3 regions of the Kocuria sp. KD4 genome follow, and region 3 is predicted to be linked to each of the others. Evidence: riboswitches for the same ligand, from Rfam matches in the RefSeq annotation. Region 3 holds a riboswitch; each other region holds the start of a gene.
The links. Region 3 has a riboswitch for thiamine pyrophosphate ahead of HBK84_RS00920 (3-oxoacyl-ACP reductase). Riboswitches for the same ligand answer to the same signal wherever they lie in the genome.

Region 1: linked by a shared signal. The riboswitch ahead of HBK84_RS05885 (bifunctional hydroxymethylpyrimidine kinase/phosphomethylpyrimidine kinase) and the one ahead of HBK84_RS00920 (3-oxoacyl-ACP reductase) in region 3 are both predicted to bind thiamine pyrophosphate.
Region 2: linked by a shared signal. The riboswitch ahead of thiO (glycine oxidase ThiO) and the one ahead of HBK84_RS00920 (3-oxoacyl-ACP reductase) in region 3 are both predicted to bind thiamine pyrophosphate.

Annotation. Positions count from the first base shown of each region.
Region 1 covers NZ_CP050449.1:1,279,078-1,286,266, reverse strand. Annotated here, with positions in the region: gene obgE (GTPase ObgE) at 1-1,460, opposite strand, end outside; gene rpmA (50S ribosomal protein L27) at 1,612-1,866, opposite strand; gene rplU (50S ribosomal protein L21) at 1,913-2,224, opposite strand; gene HBK84_RS05885 (bifunctional hydroxymethylpyrimidine kinase/phosphomethylpyrimidine kinase) at 2,462-4,015, opposite strand; TPP riboswitch at 4,003-4,098, opposite strand; gene HBK84_RS05880 (Rne/Rng family ribonuclease) at 4,179-7,189, opposite strand, start outside.
Region 2 covers NZ_CP050449.1:515,431-522,619, forward strand. Annotated here, with positions in the region: gene moeB (molybdopterin-synthase adenylyltransferase MoeB) at 1-1,003, opposite strand, end outside; gene HBK84_RS02345 (thiazole synthase) at 1,000-1,941, opposite strand; gene thiS (sulfur carrier protein ThiS) at 1,944-2,210, opposite strand; gene thiO (glycine oxidase ThiO) at 2,207-3,493, opposite strand; TPP riboswitch at 3,483-3,607, opposite strand; gene thiE (thiamine phosphate synthase) at 3,728-4,390, shown strand; gene HBK84_RS02365 (thiol-disulfide oxidoreductase DCC family protein) at 4,563-4,979, opposite strand; gene HBK84_RS02370 (PhzF family phenazine biosynthesis protein) at 4,976-5,827, opposite strand; gene HBK84_RS02375 (putative glycoside hydrolase) at 5,967-7,031, opposite strand; gene pelF (GT4 family glycosyltransferase PelF) at 7,028-7,189, opposite strand, start outside.
Region 3 covers NZ_CP050449.1:206,305-213,493, reverse strand. Annotated here, with positions in the region: gene HBK84_RS00940 (enoyl-CoA hydratase) at 1-179, opposite strand, end outside; gene nadE (ammonia-dependent NAD(+) synthetase) at 313-1,137, shown strand; gene HBK84_RS00930 (hypothetical protein) at 1,200-1,520, opposite strand; gene nhaA (Na+/H+ antiporter NhaA) at 1,692-3,092, opposite strand; TPP riboswitch at 3,238-3,366, shown strand; gene HBK84_RS00920 (3-oxoacyl-ACP reductase) at 3,412-4,176, shown strand; gene HBK84_RS00915 (LLM class flavin-dependent oxidoreductase) at 4,178-5,608, shown strand; gene HBK84_RS00910 (phosphatidylserine/phosphatidylglycerophosphate/cardiolipin synthase family protein) at 5,714-6,973, opposite strand.

The DNA of each region.
Region 1 (7,189 bases), 1.1 Mb from region 3:
AACTGTTCCCGCTTCTCGCGGCGCGTGGGCCGGGACGTGTCTTCGAGGCGCAGGTCGGAACCGCGCGGGCCGCCGAGCAGTTCGGCGCCGCCCACCATGGTGGGCTCCCAGTCGAAGACCACACCGTTGTCCTCGGGGCCGATCAGCACCGCGTTGCCCGGGCGGGCGCCAATGCGGAACAGTTCGTCCTCGATCCCGAGTTTCGCGAAGCGGTCCGCGAGGTATCCCACGGCCTCGTCGTTGTTGAAATCGGTCTGCTGCACCCACCGTTCGGGCTTCACGCCGCGCACGTGGTACAGCGGCTCCCCCGCCCGGTCCTCGCGGGTGATCTCAAACTCCTTGCGGTCCTTCCCTCGACGACGCCGCACGGGTTCCGGGCGCAGCACGGTCTCCGCGCGGCGCTGCTCCTCCCGCTGTTCCTCCTGCTCGCGGGCACGGGAGACGAGCTCGGCCATCGCGAAGCCCAGTTCCCGCAGTCCGGCGTGCGAGGCCGTGGAGATCTCGAAGACCGGGTAACCGCGTTCCTCGAGTTCGGGGCGGATGAACTCGGCCAGTTCCCGCGCCTCGGGCACGTCCACCTTGTTCAGGGCCACGAGTCGGGGGCGCTCGGTCAGCGGGATCGTGGTGGGGTCGTCGTCGCGGATGGCCTCGGCGTAGTGGGACAGTTCCTGTTCGAGGGCGTCCAGGTCGCTCAGCGGATCCCGTCCGGGTTCGAGCGTGGCGCAGTCGATCACGTGCACGAGTGCGGCGCAGCGCTCCACGTGCCGCAGGAACTCGAGTCCCAGCCCCTTGCCCTCCGAGGCACCCGGGATCAACCCCGGCACGTCCGCCACGGTGAAGCGGGTGTCACCCGCCTGGACCACACCCAGGTTGGGCACCAGGGTGGTGAACGGGTAGTCCGCGATCTTGGGGCGCGCGGCACTCATGGCCGCGATCAGGCTCGACTTGCCCGCGGAGGGGAAGCCCACCAGGGCGATGTCCGCGATGGACTTCAGTTCGAGCTCGACCTGGTGTTCCTCACCGGGCACACCGAGCAGAGCGAAGCCCGGGGCCTTGCGCTTAGGCGAGGACAGTGCGGCATTGCCCAGTCCGCCCTGGCCGCCACCGGCCAGCACGAACTCACTGCCCTCACCGAGCAGGTCCGCGAGCACGTTGCCCTGCCGGTCCTTGACCACGGTGCCGTCCGGGACGGACAGCACGAGGTCCTGGCCCTTGAAACCGTGGCGCATGTCCCCCTTGCCGGGCTCACCGTTGGGGGCCTTCTGGTGGGGTGCGTGGTGGAAACCCAACAGCGTGGTGGACTGACCGTCCACACGCAGGATCACCGAACCGCCGTCGCCGCCGTTGCCGCCGTCCGGGCCGCCCAGGGGCTTGAACTTCTCGCGCTTGACGGACACGCAGCCGTGGCCGCCGTTACCGCCCGTGGCGTGCACGATCACTCGATCTACAAAACTGGCCACGCGGCTCCTCGGTGGTAGGGGTCACCTGCTGCGAGCGGGTCGACCGGGGTCTTCTGAAAAGACTAGAGGGTGAGCGCGTGAAGCGCCCACCCTCTAGTGGTCGCCGCCACGGGGTCGTGGCGGCGGGTGGACCCAGGGGTCCGAATGAGAATTACTCGGCGGTCTGAATGTTGACCACGCGGCGACCGCGGCGGGTGCCGAATTCGACGGCGCCAGCGGCCAGGGCGAACAAGGTGTCGTCCTTGCCGCGGCCCACGTTCACGCCCGGGTGGAAGTGCGTGCCGCGCTGGCGGACGATGATCTCGCCGGCGTTAACGGACTGGCCGCCGAAGCGCTTCACACCCAAGTACTGAGCGTTGGAGTCACGGCCGTTGCGAGTGGAGCTCGCACCCTTCTTGTGTGCCATGGTGTGTGCCTACCTTCGTTGGAAACGTATGTGGGGAGCCGGATGCTCAGGCGTCGATGCCGGTGACCTTGACGGTGGTCAGTTCGGCGCGGAAGCCCTGACGCTTCTTGTAACCGGTCTTGTTCTTGTACTTCATGATCGAGATCTTGGGACCGCGCAGGTCCTCGACGATCTCGGCGGTGACCTTGACGTTCGCCAGGGTCTTGGAGTCGGAGGTGACCTTGTCCCCATCGACCAGCAGCAGCGCAGGAAGCTCTACGGTGCTGCCTGCCTCGCCGGCGACGCGGTCAAGGGTCACGAGGTCTCCGATGGAAACCTTCTCCTGGCGGCCGCCTGCGCGGACAATCGCGTACACCACTTGGGAACTCACTTCTCTCGACATCTATGGACTACGTGTGTGGGTCGGGCGTACTCCTGGAGGACTGCGAATGTCGAGACATCACGCCGCGGTGATCCATGACCGACCGCATTCTCCGCGTGGCTATCGCATCGATTCAGGATGTTCGCCCGAGTGTGCCGCAACCTGGTGCGTGAACTGGATATGACACACACCGGCGCTCGGCACCGACACCCCAGCCTACCCGATCACCCGAAGTCATGCCAGTTGCGCCGCGGCGCGCCGCTCGCCCTCCGGCGACGTCGCCGGGGTCGTCTGCGCGAAGAAGGCCAGCTCGAGCGCGCACGCCCGGTGGAACGCGCGGCGCATGTGCTCCCGGGTGGCCGGGTCCGCGTGGGCGGCCTCCCGGTCCACGATCTCGCGCACCGACTCGGTCGCGGTCTGGAAGTCCGGATCGTCGTACGTGCTGAGCCAGTCGGCGAACGGGTGCTGCGGTCCCGCGACGCGGGCACGACGGGTGAGCTCCGCACCCACGTGGGCGTAGAGCCAGTAGCACGGCAGGATCGCGGCGGAGCCCACCGCGAAGCCGTCCTGACCCGTGCGCGCCAGCAGGAAGTCCGCGTAACTGCTCGTGACGTCACTCGGCGGCATGGGCTCCCGATCCCCGAGCCGGGCGCGATGCAGCGCGGACTCGACCGAGACCACGGAGGCCGACGCCGCGGCGAAGTGTTCGCGCGAACGCTCGTCCGGGGCGGAGGCCGCGAGCAGGGCCAGCGCCCGGGAGTAGTACTGCAGATATTGCATGTCCTGGTCCAGGTACAGCTCGAACTCGCCCGGGTCCAGGGTGCCGTCCCCGAGGCCCCGGATGAACGCCAGGGCGGCAATGCGTTCACGCACCGGGGCGCTCTCCTCCCACAGTTCATCGGTGAACCGGGGGCCCTCGGATTCCGCGGCGGCCGTCATCACGAACGCCGGATCCGTGACGAGGTGCTGGACGTGGTGCATGTGGTGCACGGGACCGTTGCCGTGACCCACGTGCAACTCGTCCGCGCCGCGCAGTGCACCGCGCAACCATGTGCGGGCCGTGCGGATCGCCTCGGGCCAGTCCCCGGTCCGCGCCACGACCGTGGCCACCGCGGAGGACAGCGAGCACCCGGTGCCGTGGGTGTTACGCGTGTGCACCCTGCGACCCTCGAACAACGCGGCGGGTTCGTCCTGACCGGGGAGCAACAGGGCGTCCGGGGTCGTGTCCCCGGCCAAGTGGCCACCCTTCACGAGGACCCGGGTATGGAACGCCGCCGCGACCGCGCGTCCCTGCTCGAGCGCCTCGTCCCAGGTCGCGGCCACGGGGCGCTCGGCCAGCACCGCGAGTTCCGGGAGGTTGGGGGTGATCAGATTCGCGTGGGGCAGCAGCTCCCGCAGGGCCCGTTCGGCGTCCGGACGCAGCAATCGCCCACCGGCCGTGGCGACCATGACGGGGTCGATCACGACCACGGGTGCGCGCCCCACCATGAGCCAGTCCCGGACCGTGTCGATGACCTCCACGGAGCCGAGCATCCCCACCTTGATCGCATCCAGGGTGACGTCCCCGGCGACCGCATCCAGCTGGTCCCGCAGGACCTGGACGGGTGGGGTGTGTACGCTCACGACGCCCCGGGTGTTCTGGGCGACCACTGCGGTGATCACACTCAGCCCGTACCCGCCCAGTGCGGCGATGGATTTCAGGTCCGCGGCGTGACCCGCCCCGCCCGTGGGATCGGTTCCGGCAATCGAGAGGACGCGGGGTATGGCGGTAGAAGGCGTGGTGTCCACGACAATCCCTTCGCTAGTACGAGCTAGATCAGGTTCGACGGGTGTGTTCTCAGCCGCAGTGCGCAGCACCCCGTGTGTGTGTCCCCGATCATGCCACAGGGGCACCCGGAATCCCGGGTGCCCCTGCGGTGCTCGCGTGGCGACGGATCCAGCCGCCGGTCACTCAGTCCTGCTTGCCGGTCATCGTGATGTCCTGAGCCTTGATGCCCACACCCACGATGGTGGGCTGGTCACCGGACGCCGCGGGGGCCACGGCCCCGGCCTCCGCGGTGAAACGGCTGACCTGCCGTTCCTGCGTGTACTCGTGGGTCTCCACGCTCGCGGTTCCGGGCGCGGCCGCCGGCGCCACGGCACGCCGCGACCCACGACGCCGTCGGGCCGGAGCCGCCGGCGCCTCCGCCGGCCGGTTCCCGCCAGCGGACGACGCTGCCCCGGAAGTCTGCTGCTGCGCGGCACTCGTCTGCCCTGCACTGGATTGCGCAGTCCCGGAGTTCGACGGCGCGTGTCCGGCGGCCGACCGCTTCGACACGGCCTCTCGCGGCTGGGGCGCGGCGTCCGCATCCTGAACGGCACCCTCGGTCGAGGTTTCGTGCTCGCCCGCATCCGTGAACGCGGCGCTCAGCGAATCCAGGGACAGGGCCTCCTGGGTGCCCTCGCTCCCCCGCTGCTCAGACTGCCCGTGGGGCAGTTCGATGACCTCGCCGTGAATCGTGAGGCTCGCGGACGAGTCCCCACCGGAACGGTCCTCGGACCGGGAATCCCCGCGCGAGTCGTTCCCGGAACCGTCCCGGCCGGAACCGTCGTTCTGCACGGCGTTGTCCTCGCCCTGCTGACCGCGACCGCGGCTGCGCTTGCCGCGGCGCTTGCGGCGACGGCGCCCGCCCTCGGACTCCCCGTGGGAGTTCTCGGACGCGTGCTCCCCGCCCTGCTGACCGCGGGAGGTCTGCTGCTCCTGGGAACCGGTGTCCTCGGCCTGCCCGCCCCCGGACTGCGGTGCGGTGCCCTGGGAAGCATTCCGTGCGGCGTCGTCGGACTCGTCGTGGGAGGAGGCCGCGGCGATGTTTGCGAACGCCGTGCGGGTGGCCTCCACGCGCGCCTGGTCCGGCTCGTCCGAACTGTGGTGCTGGTTGCCGTTCCTGGGCTTGTCCTGCGCACCGTTGTGCTGCTTGTTGCGCGAACGCTTACGCTCGTGTCGAGTGCCGCGGTGGTCGGAGGGAGCCGCGCCGGAGCGGCCCTTCAAGGGGTGGTCGTGGACCACGACGCCGCGGCCCGCGCATTCCTCGCACGGCTCGGAGAAGACCTCGAGCAACCCCGTACCCATGCGCTTGCGCGTCATCTGCACGAGACCCAGGGAGGTCACTTCGGCCACCTGGTGCTTCGTGCGGTCCCGGCCCAGGCACTCCACGAGCCGGCGCAGTACGAGATCGCGGTTGGACTCCAGAACCATGTCGATGAAGTCCACCACGATGATCCCGCCGATATCCCGCAACCGCAGTTGCCGCACGATCTCCTCGGCGGCTTCGAGGTTGTTCTTGGTCACGGTCTCCTCGAGGTTGCCCCCGGAGCCCGTGAACTTGCCGGTGTTGACGTCCACCACGGTCATGGCCTCGGTGCGGTCGATCACGAGCGATCCGCCGGAGGGCAGGAAGACCTTGCGCTCGAGGGCCTTCTGGATCTGCTCCTCCACGCGCATGTGCTCGAAGAGGTCGTCATCGCCGGTCCAGCGCTCGAGGCGGTCCAGCAGGTCGGGCGCCACGTAGGTCACGTAAGCCTCGATGTTGTCCCACGCCTGCTCGCCCTGGACCACCATGGCGGTGAAATCCTCGTTGAAGACGTCCCGCACCGTCTTGATGGTCAGGTCCGGTTCCGCGTACAGCATTTCCGGGGCCAGCGTCTTGGTGGACTTTGCCTTGTCCTGGATCTGCTCCCACTGCGAGCGCAGCCGGTTGATGTCGTTGGTCAGCTCGGTCTCGGAGGCACCCTCCGCCGCAGTGCGCACGATCACGCCCGCACCCTCCGGCAACCGGTCCTTGAGGATCTTCTTCAGCCGCTGGCGCTCCACGTCCGGGAGCTTGCGGGAGATCCCCGTCATGGAACCGCCCGGGACGTAGACGAGGTAGCGACCGGGCAGGGACACCTGGCTCGTGAGCCGAGCACCTTTGTGCCCCACGGGGTCCTTGGTGACCTGCACGAGCACGGTGTCCCCGGACTTCAGGGCGTTCTCGATCTTGCGGGGCTTGCTGCCCAGCTCGGCGGCGTCCCAGTCCACCTCACCGGCGTAGAGCACGGCGTTGCGGCCGCGGCCGATGTCCACGAAGGCGGCCTCCATGGACGGCAGCACGTTCTGCACCTTGCCCACGTACACGTTGCCGATCAGCGAGTCCTGCTGGGTGTGCGAGACGAAGTGCTCGGCAAGGATCCCGTCCTCGAGCACACCGATCTGGATCCGGTCGTCCTTCTGCCGCACGAGCATCTTGCGCTCCACGGATTCGCGCCGGGCCAGGAACTCGGCCTCGGTGATCACGTGGCGGCGGCGGCCGAACTGCCGGGACTCACGACGACGCTGACGCTTGGCCTCGAGCCGCGTGGAGCCCTTGACCCCGGTCACCTCGTCGCTGCCCGTGCCCTCACCGGCACCGCGCGGGGCGCGGACCCGGGTCACCGAGCCGTCGGACTCGTCCACGAGTTCCATGTCCTCGTCACCGCGACGCCGCCGGCGACGCCGCTTGCTCGTGACCTCGCCGGACTTGTCGTCCTCGCTGTCCACGTCGTCCTCGCTGTTCACGTCCTTGCGTGCGGCCCGCTCGGCCTCGCGCTGGGCGTCGCGTTCCTTGGCGGCCTCGCGCAGTCGGGCAGCCTGCTCCTCGGCGGCACGGCGGATCTCGTCCGGGTCCGGGGCATGGAACATGAGGGAGGCGCCGGGACCGAAGGCCCCGAAGTTCTCCTGGGTGCTGGGCTGGTCGTTCGCGGACTCCTCGGCCTGTACAGTCTGCGCGTCCGTCTGTTCCGAGGTGTCGGTCTGCTCGTCGCTCGCCTCGGCCGAGCCGGTTCCTTCGCCGGCCTGCGTCGTCTGCTCGGGCCCGTCGGCGCGCAGAGCAGCCTGCTCATCCGTATTGCGGGCGCTCTCAGCGGCGTCACCGGCTGCGTCCTCGACATCGAGCGCGATCTCGTCCT
Region 2 (7,189 bases), 310 kb from region 3:
CCCGGTCCAGGACGTCCTGCAGCGGCACGTGCACGGATCCGGGGATGGCCACGAGTTTGCGCTCCCAGTCCTCGCGCACGTCCACGAGCGTGAAGGACGTCTCCCCGAGGGACCGGGCGGTCAGTAGCTCGGCCAGCTCCGGGGCGGTGACGGTCTCGTGGGGGGCGGGAGCGGCGTCGTCGTCGGAGGGCAGACCGCACGCGAGCGCCACTCGCGAGAGATCCGTGACGGGCGGGCGGTGCGGGTCCGGCAGGACCGTGAGCTCGCGCCACGTCTGGGCCAGGGCGTCGTGGATGAGGACCCTGCCGAGCAGGGGACGGCCGATGCCCGTGATGAGTTTGAGCGCCTCGGTGACCATGACCGAGCCGATCGTGGCCGGGAGCATGCCCAGCACACCGCCCTCGGCGCACGAGGGGACCTGGCCCGGCGCGGGCGCTTCCGGGAACAGGTCGCGGTACACGGGGCCGTGACCGGACCAGAACACGGAGACCTGGCCGTCGAAACGCAGGATGGAGCCCCACACCACGGGGATGCCGGTGAGTTCGGCGGCGTCCGAGACCAGGAAGCGTGTGCCGAAGTTGTCCGCGCCGTCCATGATCAGGTCGTAGCCGGAGAAGATCTCCAGGGCGTTGTCGGTGCTCAGCCGCTCGGGATGGCGGTGCACGGTGACCAGGGGGTTGAGCCGGGCCACGGCATCCGCGGCGGAATCGACCTTGGGCCGGCCGATGTCGGCCATCCCATGGACCACCTGGCGTTGCAGGTTGGACACGGATACGACGTCGTCGTCGACCACGCCGATGGTCCCCACCCCGGCGGCCGCGAGGTACTGCAGCGCGGGAGCGCCGAGCCCGCCCGCGCCGATCACCAGGACGCGTGCGTTCTTGAGCCGACGCTGCCCCTCCTCGCCCAGTTGCGGCAACGTGAGGTGGCGTGAATAGCGTTCGAGTTCCTCGCGACTCAGATCGGAGGCGGGGGCCACGAGGGGTGGTAGTGGGGTGCTCATGAAACCTGCGATTCCAGCTGTGGGGTGGTGGATGAAGGCGCGGGCCAGTCCCCGCGGGGCGCGTCGGCGGTGTCGATGCGCCCGGCCATGGGCGAGGACGCCACGGCGTGCGTGCGCCGCGCGATCCGCCCCGCGCCGCGGGCCAGGTGCCCCGCGAGCACGGCGTGCTTCATGGCACTCGCCATGGCCACGGGATCCTGCGCGCGGGTCACGGCGGACGCGAGCAGGACGGCGTCGCACCCGAGTTCCATGGCCAGGGCCGCCTCGGACGCCGTGCCGATCCCGGCATCCAGCACCACGGGCACGGACGCGCGGGACGCGATGAGTTCGATGTTGTGCGGGTTGAGGATCCCCAGACCCGTGCCGATGGGAGCACCGAGGGGCATCACGGCCACGGCCCCGGCGTCCTCGAGTCGCAGCGCGAGCACGGGGTCGTCGGACGTGTACGCGAAGACCTTGAAACCGCGCCGAGCGAGTTTCTCGGTCGCGTCCAGCAGCTCCACACCGTCCGGGAGCAGGGTGTCCTCGTCCGCGATGATTTCGAGCTTGACCCAGTCCGTCTCCAGCGCCTCGCGCCCCAGTTCAGCGGTCAGCAGGGCGTCCCGCGCGGTGTAGCACCCCGCGGTGTTGGGCAGCACCCGGATGTCGTTGCGGCGCAGCAGCCCGTACAGGCTGTCCTGCGGTGTCCCGGTCGACGACGCCGCTGCGCCACCTCCCGCGCGACCGCTCGCCCGGTTCGCCGTGCCGGATGCTTGCGCGCCCGCTGGCGAGGCGGGGCCGGGCGCGAAGCGGCGCAGGGCCACCGTGGTCAGTTCCGTCCCGGAGGCCAGCAGGGCCCGTTCGAGCATTGCGAAATCGGTGAGGCCCCCGGTACCCATGATCAGCCGGGACGAGAGCTCCACCCCGGCCACGGTCAGGGGGGTTCCGTGCGTGGTCATGTTCAGCCTCCCTGCACCGCGGTGACGATCTCGACGGATTGACCCGCTTCCACGGGGGTCGTGGCCCACAGGGAGCGGGGGATTACGGCGTCGTCCACCGCCACGGCGATCCCCAGGGGATGACCGTCCGCGGCGGTGCCCTCGGGTGTGATCTCGCGGCCCGTGAGGTCGACGACGGCGCTCGCGACCGTCAACCCCGGGGTCACCGTCACGGGGGAGCCGTTCACGACGGCCGTGGAGGAATTGTCTGTGGTCTCGGGCGCGATCATTCGAGTCCTCCATGCATCTGGGGATAGCTCTCGGGTGTGGTGAACGGGGCCTCGGGGGCGGGGTTCGAGTGCCGGGCCGGGTCGGTGTCAGCGAGGAACGCGGCGTCGGACTCGTGGTCCGCGAGCGGGTCCAGGACGCCGGTCACGAGCTCCGCCGCGAGCCGGGACGCCACGGGGGTCAGCAGGATGCCGTGACGGAAGTGACCCGTGCTGATCACGAGCCCGGCCACCGGGGTCTTGCCCACGTACGGCAGGTCGTCGGAGGTTCCCGGGCGGGCGCGGGCCATCATCTCCAGGACGTCGCAGTCGTCGATCGCGGGGACCACGGCGCGCGCGTCCCGCAGCAGTTGGTGCACGCCACCGGCCAGCACGGATTCGCGCCCGTCCTCGCGGCTCGTGGCGCCCAGCACCAGGGTCCGGTCCTCGCGGGGGACCATGTACACGGGCCGGCCCAAGACCTGGGCGCGCACCGTGCGCGTGAGCAAATGCGATTCCCCGGGGGCCAGGGCGGTCTCGGGAACCCGCAACCGCAGGATGTCCCCGAACACCGGGCGCAATCGGAGGTCGAGTCCCTCGGGCAGCCCGCCCATGGTGTTGGCGGTCAGCCCGGTGGCCACGACCACGGCGTCCGCGGGGATCACTTCACCGGAGTCCACCTGCACGCCCGTGGCCTGCCGGGGTTCCCTGCGGGACGTCAGCACGGTGTCCACGCGGGAGGTCAGCCACTGCGCCGGTCCGGCGTCGGGGACGTCCCCGATGGTGGTCAGGTGCGAGCAGTTCAGGGTCTCCACCAGGGCGGCCGCGAGCATCCGGGGGTCCACCTGGCGGTCGGAGACGATCCGTACCGCACCGCTCAACCGCGGCGCAAGAGCCGGTTCCAGGTGCCGGGCCTCCCGCGTGGAGATCTCCTGCACGTCCATCCCGGAGGCGATCTGGTGTGAGGCGAGGTCGGAGAGGGATTGGGCGTCCGCGGCGTCGGCGGCCACCACGAGCGTCTCCTCGGTGCGGTAGCCCGTGGGCAGGCCCGTGGCCGCGGTGACGCGCTCCACGAAGTCCGGGTACTCCGCGGCGGAGGCCCGCATGAGGGGGTAGAGGCGTTCCTGGCCGTACTGGGTCTCGGCGATCGGTGCGAGCATGCCCGCGGCCGCGCGGGTGGCGCCCCACGCCGGGCGGGGATCGACGACGGTCACGGCGGCCCCGCGGCGTCGTAGTTCGAAGGCCGTGGCCAGGCCCACGAGACCAGCTCCGGCCACGACCACGTGGTCACCGAGGTGCTCGGGCATTGTTCCTCCCTCCGGCGGCATGATCCGCATCAGGTGATCCGGTCGGCGGCTCACGCCCTCTCAGCCCGCTGCGGTGGTTGTTGCCAACGTGTGCGGACTCCCGTGGAGTTCGTCGAACGGCGACGAACGGCCCTGCCAGTCTAATCACCCCTAGCTGTGGAACGCAGGGGGACTTCGCGGCGGGCTGATCGGGCGAGGTGTCCGCGGGCGCGCGGTTCGTGCCACGATGGCCGCATGGGACACACGAGCCAGACGGGTACCGGGCGCCGCGCCGCCCTCGAGAACGCGCGACTGTACGTGTGCGTCACGGCGCGCCGCGAGCGCGGTGACCTGCGGGAATTTCTGCATGCCGCGTACGAGGGCGGGGTGGACATCATCCAGTTGCGGGACAAATCCCTCGAGGCCGCCGCGGAGATCGAGGCCATCGAGGTGCTCGCCGGCGTCGCCCGTGAGCACGGCGCACTTTTCGCCGTCAACGACCGCGCGGACGTCGCGCTGCTGACCGGCGCGGACGTGTTCCACGTGGGCCAGGGCGATCTCACCACCGCGCAGGCTCGGCGGGTCCTGGGGGACGACGTGGTGATCGGGCGGTCCTGTCACTCCCCGGCCCAGGTGGACGCCGCCGTGGCCGACGCCGGGCTCGACTACTTCTGCACCGGGCCCGTGTGGGAGACCCCCACGAAGCCGGGTCGCGCGGCCGTGGGGCTCGAGCTGCCGCGCTACGCCGCTCAGCACGCGGGGGACAAGCCCTTCTTCGCGATCGGCGGGGTCGACACCGCGCGGTTGCCGTCCGTGCTCGACACGGGTGCCTCGCGCATCGTGGTCGTGCGGGCCGTGACCGATGCGCAGGACGTCACCGCGGCGGCGCGGGCGCTGCGGGACACGCTGCCCGGGTGAGCCCCGATCTTTGAACGCGGTGGAGCGGCGGCGCCGCGGTGGATGGCACCGCTCGGGTGGCGACGTGTTCGGTGGGGTGGTGCGCGTCGGGGCGGAGTCATGGAGTCATGGCGCCGCAGTGTATTGCCGTCGCGCGGGTGGCACGGCTCGCTCGGTACGCGGAGCGGAACCGTTACGGGGTCCCGCACCGCCCGGGGTGCTGCTGGCACCACGGGGTGACACCGGGGAACTTCCCCCGGTGATCGGCCACCCACCGGTACACGCGGTCCTGGACCCACCGCACGGGCGGTAACCGGTAGAACGGCTCGAACACCCGGATGCCCAGGGCGGTGTCCAGGGTCACCGCCACCGCGTGCGCCCCCGAGGATCGCTCACCGGAACGGGATAGGACGGCCCACACCGACGCGTTGCCCTCCGCATTCGTCAGTCCGAACCGCTCCAGTACGCCGGGGACCTGGTAGGCGTGCAGGGCGATCCGGTCATGGCGGTCCAGTGTCCGGGCCCATCCCACGCAGCGCGTGCAGAACCCGCAGTTGCCGTCGAAGACCAGGTGCAGGGACGCGCCCTGCTCGGTGCCCGGGGGGTTCACAGCAGCACCGTCCCGTCGATGCGCGCGGTGCAGTGTCCGCCCACGAACACGTGGTCCCCGTCCGACGTCACGGTCACGAGGCCGCTGCGTCCCATGAGGGTGCCCTGTCGGGCGATGTAGTTCGCGGGCGCCCGGTCCGTACGGATGAGCCACTGGGCCAGGCTCGCGTTGAGGCTTCCCGTGACGGGGTCCTCGTACCCGCCGGTCCCGCCCACGAAGGCGCGGACCTCGAACTGGTGCGGACTGCTCTGCGGGTGGGGACCCACCACGCCGATCTTGGCGCCGTGGAGAGCGGGAAGGTCGGGCTCGATCGCCAGGACGTCCTCGGCGCCGGCCAGAAGCAGCGCGGCCCAGCCGGGGCCGTTGTCGACCCACTGATGGGCGACGACCTGCTCGTCCCGCAGGCCCAGGGCCGCGGTTACGCCCCCGAGCAATTCCGGGCCCAGGTCTCCCGTGCGGTCGGTGGGTGGGGCCTCGAAGGTCAGTGCGCCGTCGTCGGACGGGCGGATCCGCACGAGGCCCGCGGCGCATTCCTGGACGATGACGTCCTTGGCACGCGCGGTGTTGCCCGCGGTGAGCCATGCGTGGGCCGAGCCCAGGGTGGGGTGACCGGCGAACGGCAGCTCACGGTCCGGGGTCCAGATGCGCAGCCGGTAGTCGGCGTCCGGGTCCGTGGGTGGGAGCACGAACGTGGTCTCGGACAGGTTGGTCCAGCGCGCGAAGCGGGCCATGGCGTCGTCGGTGAGATCGGTGCCATCCAGGATGACCGCCACCGGGTTGCCCAGATAGGGCTCCCGGGAGAAGACGTCGACCTGGGTGAACGGGCGCGGACGAGGTATTGGGCTCATGGGGTGATTCCATCACGATGCGCCGACGGGGTGTCATCTCGCGCCCGGGCCTCACACGGCGCGGCCAGAGACAACATGTCCGGCGCACACGCGTGCCGGACGGGCGTCCGGCACGCGATGCCCCGCACCCCCGGTGGGCTCACCCCCGCCGCAGCACCACACCGCGGCGGGGCTGCAGCACCAGGTGGGACCCCGCCGCCCGACCCCGGACGTCGACCATGCCGCGCGGCACCCGGACGCGGCGGCGTCGTCGGCGGTCGGCGTTGAAGTTCACCGCGGCCCAGCCGTGCGTGAACTCGCGCCACCACGTGTGACCGCGGCGCACGGGGTCCTGCACCGGCGCGCCGAGGTCCCAGTCGAGCTGCGCGGTGTGCTGGGTGCGGCTGTAGTCGTCGTGCGCCGTGGCCGCGTACGCGCCGCGGCCCGCCCCGAAGATCCAGAACGCGGCCAGACCGTACTCGACATTGGGGTGGTCGTCGTCGCCGTCCGTGGGCACCCGCAGGATGCTGAGGCCCGGCCCGTCCGCCTGGGGCAGCTGCGCCTCGGTGGTCTCCGGGTCGAACAGGTCCACCGGGCTGAAACCCAGCCACACCTCCTCGAATCCGCCGCCGTAGGCCGCGTGACTCGCCCAGCGGCCGGGCTCGCGCCGCGATTCCGCGATGTTCGGGACCAGGATCTTACCGACCTCGTTCAGAGCCGTGCCCGCGGCATGCACCAATTCGCCCGCGCCGTCGCGGAAATCCGCCATCGTCCGGGCATGACGGATGGGCAGGTCCAGGCCGTAGTAGTCGTCGAACACGTCGTTGTCCGCCATCACGCCGTCGAACGGCGAATCCCGCAGCTCGGCGACGACGTTGCGCACCCAGCGCTCGCGGTACTCGGGCGACCACACGGTCATCTGCCAGTGTCCGCCGTAGCGGGCCCACTCGATGCGTTCACCGTCCAGGCGCCGCGCGAACCACCGGTCCGGGGCCTCTGCGTACGAGACCCCGGAACTGTGGATCGGGCCCGGTTCGTAACTGCGGGTCGAGGACAGGCACTTGTAGCACAGCACCGTCATGTCCGGGCGGCGCCGCTTGAGGTCCGCGGCCGCCGCCGTCTCCCACGGCTGCAGGATCGCCGCCCGGTAGTGCTGCGCGGCGAAGTCGAGCTGCTCGGGGCTGATCGGGCCCCCGTACCGGATCCAGGCGCCGACGCCGCTCACTCGCCCGCGCCCGCCAACGGCGCCTCGAGCGCCGGTTGACGCAGGTCCGAGTACTCGAAGTTGCGCTTCTCACCCATGTTGCCGAGCATCCGGTAGATCTTGTTGTAGGAGGACATGACCTCGTGGAGCTGGAAGAAGTCCTCCACGCGGCCGCGGGC
Region 3 (7,189 bases):
GAACCGGTGAGCACGATCGCGCCGATCTCAGCATCACGGTCCAGCTCGGTGGCCGCGGCGAGGACGTCGTTCATGGCCTGCATGTTCAGCGCGTTCAGCGCCTTGGGGCGGTTCAGCATGATCACGCCCACGCGTCCCTCGCGGCGGACCAGGATGGTTTCGTAGCTGTTTTCGCTCATGTGTCCAGCATCTCACGACGGCACCGTGCCCCACCTCACACGGGCGGGCGGCCCCGGGGGGCGTGGCGGCGGCGTCGTCAGTCGCGGTGGGAAACGTCACGTGCCCGAAACATGCGGTCGCTAGCATGGCGGCATGCGTGAATTGCAGGCACAGATCATCGCCGAACTCGGGGTGGCCCCGCAGATCGACCCGGAGCAGGAGGCGGCGCGGCGCGTCGACTTCCTGTGCGACTACCTCCGGGCGACGCACACCAGGGGCTTCGTGCTGGGCATCAGCGGCGGCGTGGACTCCACGCTCGCGGGGCGGCTCGCACAGCTGGCCGTGGAGAAGCTGCGCGAGGACGAGATCCCCGCGGAGTTCGTGGCCATGCGCCTGCCCTACCGCGCCCAGCAGGACGAGGACGACGCCCAGGCCGCGCTCGCCTTCATCGAGCCGGACCGGGTGATCACGTACGACGTCGCTCCGGCCGTGGACGGGTTCGAGACCGCCTACGCCGCCGCGACCGGCGGGCAGCTCAGCGACTTCACGCGCGGCAACACCAAGGCCCGCGTGCGCATGACCGCGCAGTACGCGGTGGGCGGGGACCACAACCTGCTGGTGATCGGCACGGACCACGCGGCGGAGTCCATCACCGGGTTCTTCACCAAGTTCGGGGACGGCGGCGCGGACCTCCTGCCGCTGGCCGGGCTGAACAAGCGGCAGAACCGGCAGCTGCTGGAGTACCTGGGAGCCTCGGAGCAGCTGGTCGGGAAGGTCCCCACCGCGGACCTGCTCAACGACATCCCCGGCCGCACGGACGAGGACGAGCTGGGCCTCACGTACGAGGACATCGACGACTATCTGGAGGGCAAGGACGTCCCCGTGCAGGTGGCGGAGAAGCTGGAGCAGATCTTCCTGCGCTCCCGCCACAAGCGCACCGTGCCGGTGACCCCGGCGGATGAGTGGTGGCGGAACTAATCACACGCCCCCCGCGAAACATAGCCTCCTAGCTCTACCATAATTTTACTTTTTTTGCTCCGTTATTCTGAATCAACCATTGCATTTTCGAATCCATGAAGAAGAATGGAACCCACTTCATCGTTGAACAGAATCTCGGCGGGCAGGGGGTGGCTATCCGGCTCATCGCTCGCCTGCTCATCGAAGCCTTCGCTCGACATGAACCAGTTTTCAATCTGGTCATATTTCTCATCTGCTGTTATCAACCATGGGGTTTGCAGTTCAATCCTGCGCCCCGTGTCCATGAGAACTGCCGCAGTCGAGGGGGTAATTTCTTCAGGTAGGTCATCATCGAACCACCCTAGCCGGGGGACTTTCTCGTATAACTCGTTTTTGTTGTGCACTTATATGCCTTCACTGCCGCCTCGTGCGATTCCAGCCTCAAGAAAGGCGGGATGGAGTGGCTGACTATGGAGCTTTATTACTGTTAATGAGGGACTTACCGCCCTAGAAATATGAAACGGAAACCGGATGTATTCCTGCTTGCTGTTGATTAACAACGTCACCTTGCAATTTTACGCGCCAACACGCTTGAGGCGCGCTTTGTAACTTCGCCTGCTTTGATGGCGTAGATAGTGGCGGTTGCGGACCGCGAGCAACCCACCCGCCAGCACCGCCGCGAGCACCGAGGCGGTCAGCACGGCCACCTTGGCCTGGTCCCCGGCGGCCGCGGACGGGTCGAAACTGAGCTCCGAGATCAGCAGGGACACCGTGAACCCGATGCCCGCCAGCAGCGCGATGCCCACCAGGTCGATCCACCGGTAGGAGGGGTCCAGCTTCTGTCCGGTGAGGGTGGTGGTGAGCCAGGTGGCACCGATGACGCCCAGCGGCTTGCCCAGGACGAGGCCCGCGATGATGCCGAGCGTGACGGGGGCGGCGAGCGCCGTCGTCAATCCGTCCCAGCCGCCCACCGCGACGCCCGTGGAGAAGAACGCGAAGACCGGCACCGCGAACCCGGCGGACAGGGGCCGGACGCGGTGCTCCAGGTGCTCGGCGAGCTCCACGGGCTCCCCGGAGGCCTTCCCCGCGAGGACGGGGACGGCGAAACCGAGCAGCACGCCCGCGACCGTGGCGTGGATCCCCGCCTCGTGGACCAGGGCCCACGTGATCACGGCCAGCGGCACCAGGATCGCCCAGGCGGCCCACGTGCGGTGCGCGAAGAAGCGGGGGAAGCGGTGTGCGAGCAGCCCGAACACGGCCAGCGGGACGAGCGCGAGCAGCAGCGGGAGCACGTGCACCTCGTCGGTGTAGAAGATCGCGATGATCGTGATGGCCAGCAGGTCGTCCACCACCGCGAGCGTCAGCAGGAACAGGCGGAGCGCGCTGGGCACGTGCGAGCCGACGATCGCGAGCACCGCCACCGCAAACGCGATGTCGGTGGCGGTGGGGATCGCCCAGCCGCCCAGGGTCTCGGGGTTCGTCGCGTTGACCGCCGCGTAGATCAGCGCGGGGACGACGACGCCGCCCACGGCCGCCGCGATCGGCACCGCCGCCTTCCCGAGGTCCCGCAGATCACCCGCGACGAACTCGCGCTTGAGCTCCAGGCCCACGAGGAAGAAGAACACGGCGAGTAGCCCGTCCGCGGCCCACGTCCCCAGGCTGAGGTCCAGGTGCCACGGCTCGTAGCCGACCTTCAGGTCCCGGAGGGCGAAGTAGCTCTCCACGAAGGGCGAGTTGGCCCAGACGATGGCGAGGACGGCGGCGACCACCAGGAGGATGCCGGCCACGGTCTCGCGGCGCAGGACGTCCTGGAGGCGGGAGAAGAGGCCGCCCGAGGGGTGGTTGGGCTCGCACGGGGGCTCAGGATGGTTGAAGAAACCGGGCTCCGAGACGAAGCCGGAGGGTTCTGCCTGCACCACGGTTCCCGGGGTTCCGGGCTCAACGTGGGCAGGGGTGGTGCTGTGGTGCGGGGGCATGGATCACTCCAGTGTCGACGGGCATCACGCTCATTACCGCCGACCAGACTTCCCGGCACACCAGCCAGCAAGGGTAGCAGGGCGCTTTAGGGCGGCGCACGCGGGGCGGCTGCCACGAGGCTGAGCGGCTCCGTCTACACTGACCACCAGTGACACGGGGTGCCGCCACCCTCCCCGCCCACCGGGCGGGCAGACAGAGGACCGCAGCGGCTGAGATGACACCCGTCGAACCTGTCCAGTTAGTACTGGCGAAGGGATGTCACGGTGGCACCGCGCAGGTGGCGCACCGCTTTCTTCGCCGTGAGCCACAGGAGTGAGCATGCGGATCGAGAACACCATCGTCCTGGTCACCGGCGGAGCCCGCGGGCTCGGGGAGCACCTCAGCCGGGCGTTCGCGCGGGAGGGCGCGCGCGTCGTCGTGAACTACCACTCCAGCGATGAGCGGGCCCGTGCGCTGGTCAGCGAACTCGGGGAGGACCGGGCACTCGCGGTCCAGGCGGACGTGACCGACGCGCAGCAGGTGCGGGACATGGTCTCCCGGGCCCGGGAACACTTCGGCGCGCCGATCACGGTGGCGGTGAACAACGCCCTGGTGGACTTCAGCTTCAACGGCGATGCCCGCCCCACCCTGGAGCACCTGACCGCCGAGAACCTCACGCAGCAGTTCCAGGGCGCCGTGGTGGGTGCCCTCAACGTGATGCAGGCGGTCACCCCGGGCATGGTGGAGGCCGGTGAGGGGCGCATCATCAACATCGGCACCAACCTCTTCCAGAACCCCGTGGTCCCCTACCACGACTACACCGCCGCGAAGGCCGCCCTGCTCGCCCTCACCCGCACCGCCGCCAAAGACCTCGGCCCGCAGGGCATCACCGTCAACATGATCTCCGGCGGCCTGCTGCGAACCACGGACGCGAGCGCCGCCACCCCGGACGAGGTCTTCGACTTCATTGCCGCCGGCACTCCCCTGGGCCGCGTGACCACCCCCGAGGAGTTCGCGGACACCGCCCTGTTCTTCGCCTCGGACTGGTCCCGCGGGGTCACCGGCCAGAACCTGGTGGTCGACGGCGGGCTGGTGATGGACTGACATGGCCGCCCCCTCTCCGCACGACGACGCCGCCCGGCCCGGCCCCGCGCGAAGGGCACCTGCCGGGGGTGCGGCGTCGGCAACCACCCCCGAAGCTGAGCCGACGCTCGGGACGGCCGCTGCGGCGTCGTCGCCCACGACCGCACCGGCCCGCCGCCTCCACCTCAACGCGTTCCTCTACAGCGCCGGCCACCACCAGGCCGCGTGGCGTGCCCCGAACTCCTCGGTGCACCGCCTCACGGACATCGCCTACTACGAGGAGCTCGCGCGGACTGCCGAACGCGGTCTGTTCGATGCGGTGTTCTTCGCGGACGGGCACAGCGTGGGTGACGTCTCCGGCGGGCCCCACTGGAGCCTGGAACCCCTGACAGCGCTGTCCGCGATGGCGCGGGCCACCGAGCGCGTCGGCCTGGTGTGCACGGTGTCCACCACGTTCTTCACCCCGTTCCACGCGGCCAGGATGCTCGCGTCCTTAGACCACATCTCGGGCGGGCGAGCGGGGTGGAACGTGGTGACCTCCATGTGGGACTCCGAGGCCCGCAACCACGGCTACCGGGCCATGCCGACCAAGGATGAGCGCTACGAGCGTGCCCGCGAGTTCGTGGAGGTGGCTCGCGCCCTGTGGGCCAGCTGGGACGAGGACGCCGTCACCGCAGACCCGGAGGGCCGGTGGGCTGAGCCCTCCAAGCTGCACCGCCTGCACCACGAGGGCCGCCACTTCCTGGTGGATGGGCCCCTCACGGTTCCGCCCTCCCCCCAGGGGGAACCGGTCCTCTTCCAAGCGGGTGCCTCCGGGCCCGGCAAGGCACTCGCGGCCGACTTTGCAGAGGGGATCTACGCCGTGGCCTACGATCTGCCCGCCGCGCAGGAGTACTACGCGGCGGTGAAGGCCGAAGTGGCCCGCGCCGGGCGTGATCCCGGTTCCGTGATCGTGATGCCCGGTCTGATCACGTACGTGGGCCGCACGCACGAAGAGGCCCTCGAGAAGCAGGCCAGCGTGGACCGTTTGCTCCCTGTGGAGCAGTCGCTCGCACAGCTCTCCACGTTCGTGGAGCAGGACTGCGCGCAGTGGGACCTAGATGCGCCCGTGCCCACGCTGCCGCCCCTGGAGGAGTTCACCGGCCCGCAGGGCCGCTACGGCACCATCCTGCGGATCATCGAGGCCGAGCGCCCCACGGTCCGCCAGTTGCTCGGCCGCCTCGCCGCCGGCGGGGGTCACTGCACGATGGTGGGCACCCCGGAGTCCATCGCGGATCGAATGCAGGAATGGTTCGACAACGGTGGCGCGGACGGCTTCAACCTCATGCCGCCCGTCCAGCCGGACTCCCTGGACGACTTCGTGGACCTCGTGGTCCCCGAACTCCAGCGCCGCGGCCTGTTCCGCACCGCGTACACCGCCACCACCCTGAGGGGTCACCTCACGCGGGGTTGAGGCTCCGCGGCGCAACCCCGCCACAGGACGACGACGCCGCCCCGCACGGTGGGCGGGGCGGCATCGTCGGTGGCGTCAGCGGCGTCGTCGATCGGGAGGGTCCGGTCAGAGGAACGGGCGCAGCGGTACCAGGATCGTCTCGGCGACCCGGGCCATGGGGTGGCGATCGCGCCATCGGGGCGAGGACAGCTCCTCACAGTGCTCGCTATCGGCGAGGAAGACCTTCTCCATCTCGGCCGCGAAATCCGGGTCCACGATCTCCACGTTGGTCTCGTAGTTGAACGAGAGGGAGAGCCGGTCGATGTTGGCGGTGCCCACGGTGGACCACTCGCCGTCGATCGTGGCGGTCTTGGCGTGGATCATGCAGGCGGCATACAGCAAGATGGTGACCCCACCCTCCAACAACTGGCCGTAGAACCCGCGGGACACCCAGTCCGCCAGGATGTGGTTGGAGTCCTTGGGGACCATGATCCGCACATCCACCCCGCGAGCGGCCGCGTCCAGGAGGCAGTCCAGGATCTGCTGGTCGGGGATGAAGTAGGGCGTGTTCACCCAGATGTGGTGCTGCGCCCTGTTGATCGCGTTCATGTACATCTCGCGGATGGGGTACACGAGCTGGATGGGCAGGTTCGCGGAGACCCGCACCTCCGGGTCCCAATTCTTGGGCGCCACCCAGTCGATGGCGTGTTCCGGGTCCCGGTCCTCGTTCCACACGCTCGCGATGGAGCTGCGTAACCCCCATACCGCAGGCCCGATCTCCCGGATATGCGTGTCCCGCCACTGCCGGGAATAGAGAGAACCGAAGTTGTAGCCCCCCACGAAACCGATGTTGTCGTCCACCACCAGGATCTTGGAATGGTTGAAGCCCGAGAACCGCAGGGGCCCCTTCCAGAACGGGCGGCGCACCACCGGCATCCGGTACACGTGGACCCGGTCCGAGAAGTCGTAGAAGGAGGACGGGATCACGAGGTTCGCGAACCCGTCGTAGATGATGAACACCTCCACGCCCCGATCCGCGGCCCGGTTGAACGCGTCCAGGAAGCGCTGACCCGTCTCGTCGTTCTTCCAGATGAACGTCTCCATGTGGATGGAGTGCTGGGCGTTGTCGATGGCCTCGAGCATGTCCTCGTACACCGACTCACCCGACGTGTAGATGGTGATGTCCGAGTCCTGCACGTGCGCGTTGAACGTCCCGGGGTGCGGGGCGTCACGCTGCTGACGCCCGTGATGCTTCCACCAGTCGAGCCCGGCGAGCGAGGCGATCACCACGGCCTGCGCCCCCAGCAGGGCACCAGCACCCGCACCGGCCGCTTTCAGGAGGATACGGCGTTCTCTGATCTCGGCTAGCGCCCGCCTTGCGTCCATGACCTCACACTACTGCGGCGTCACATGGCGCGTCCCGGATCATGACCGGACCGGCCCTGGGAATTCACACCGCCCGTCCCGCGACCAGGGGCACTGAGGTGTTACGCGGCGGGAATCCGCCGAATGGCAATCCACCCCGTCCCATAAGCCCTCGTGGAAGGACGACCTCGTGGGCGACGCCGCCACACAGAACCCGGTCCGTCGTCCGCCCGCGGT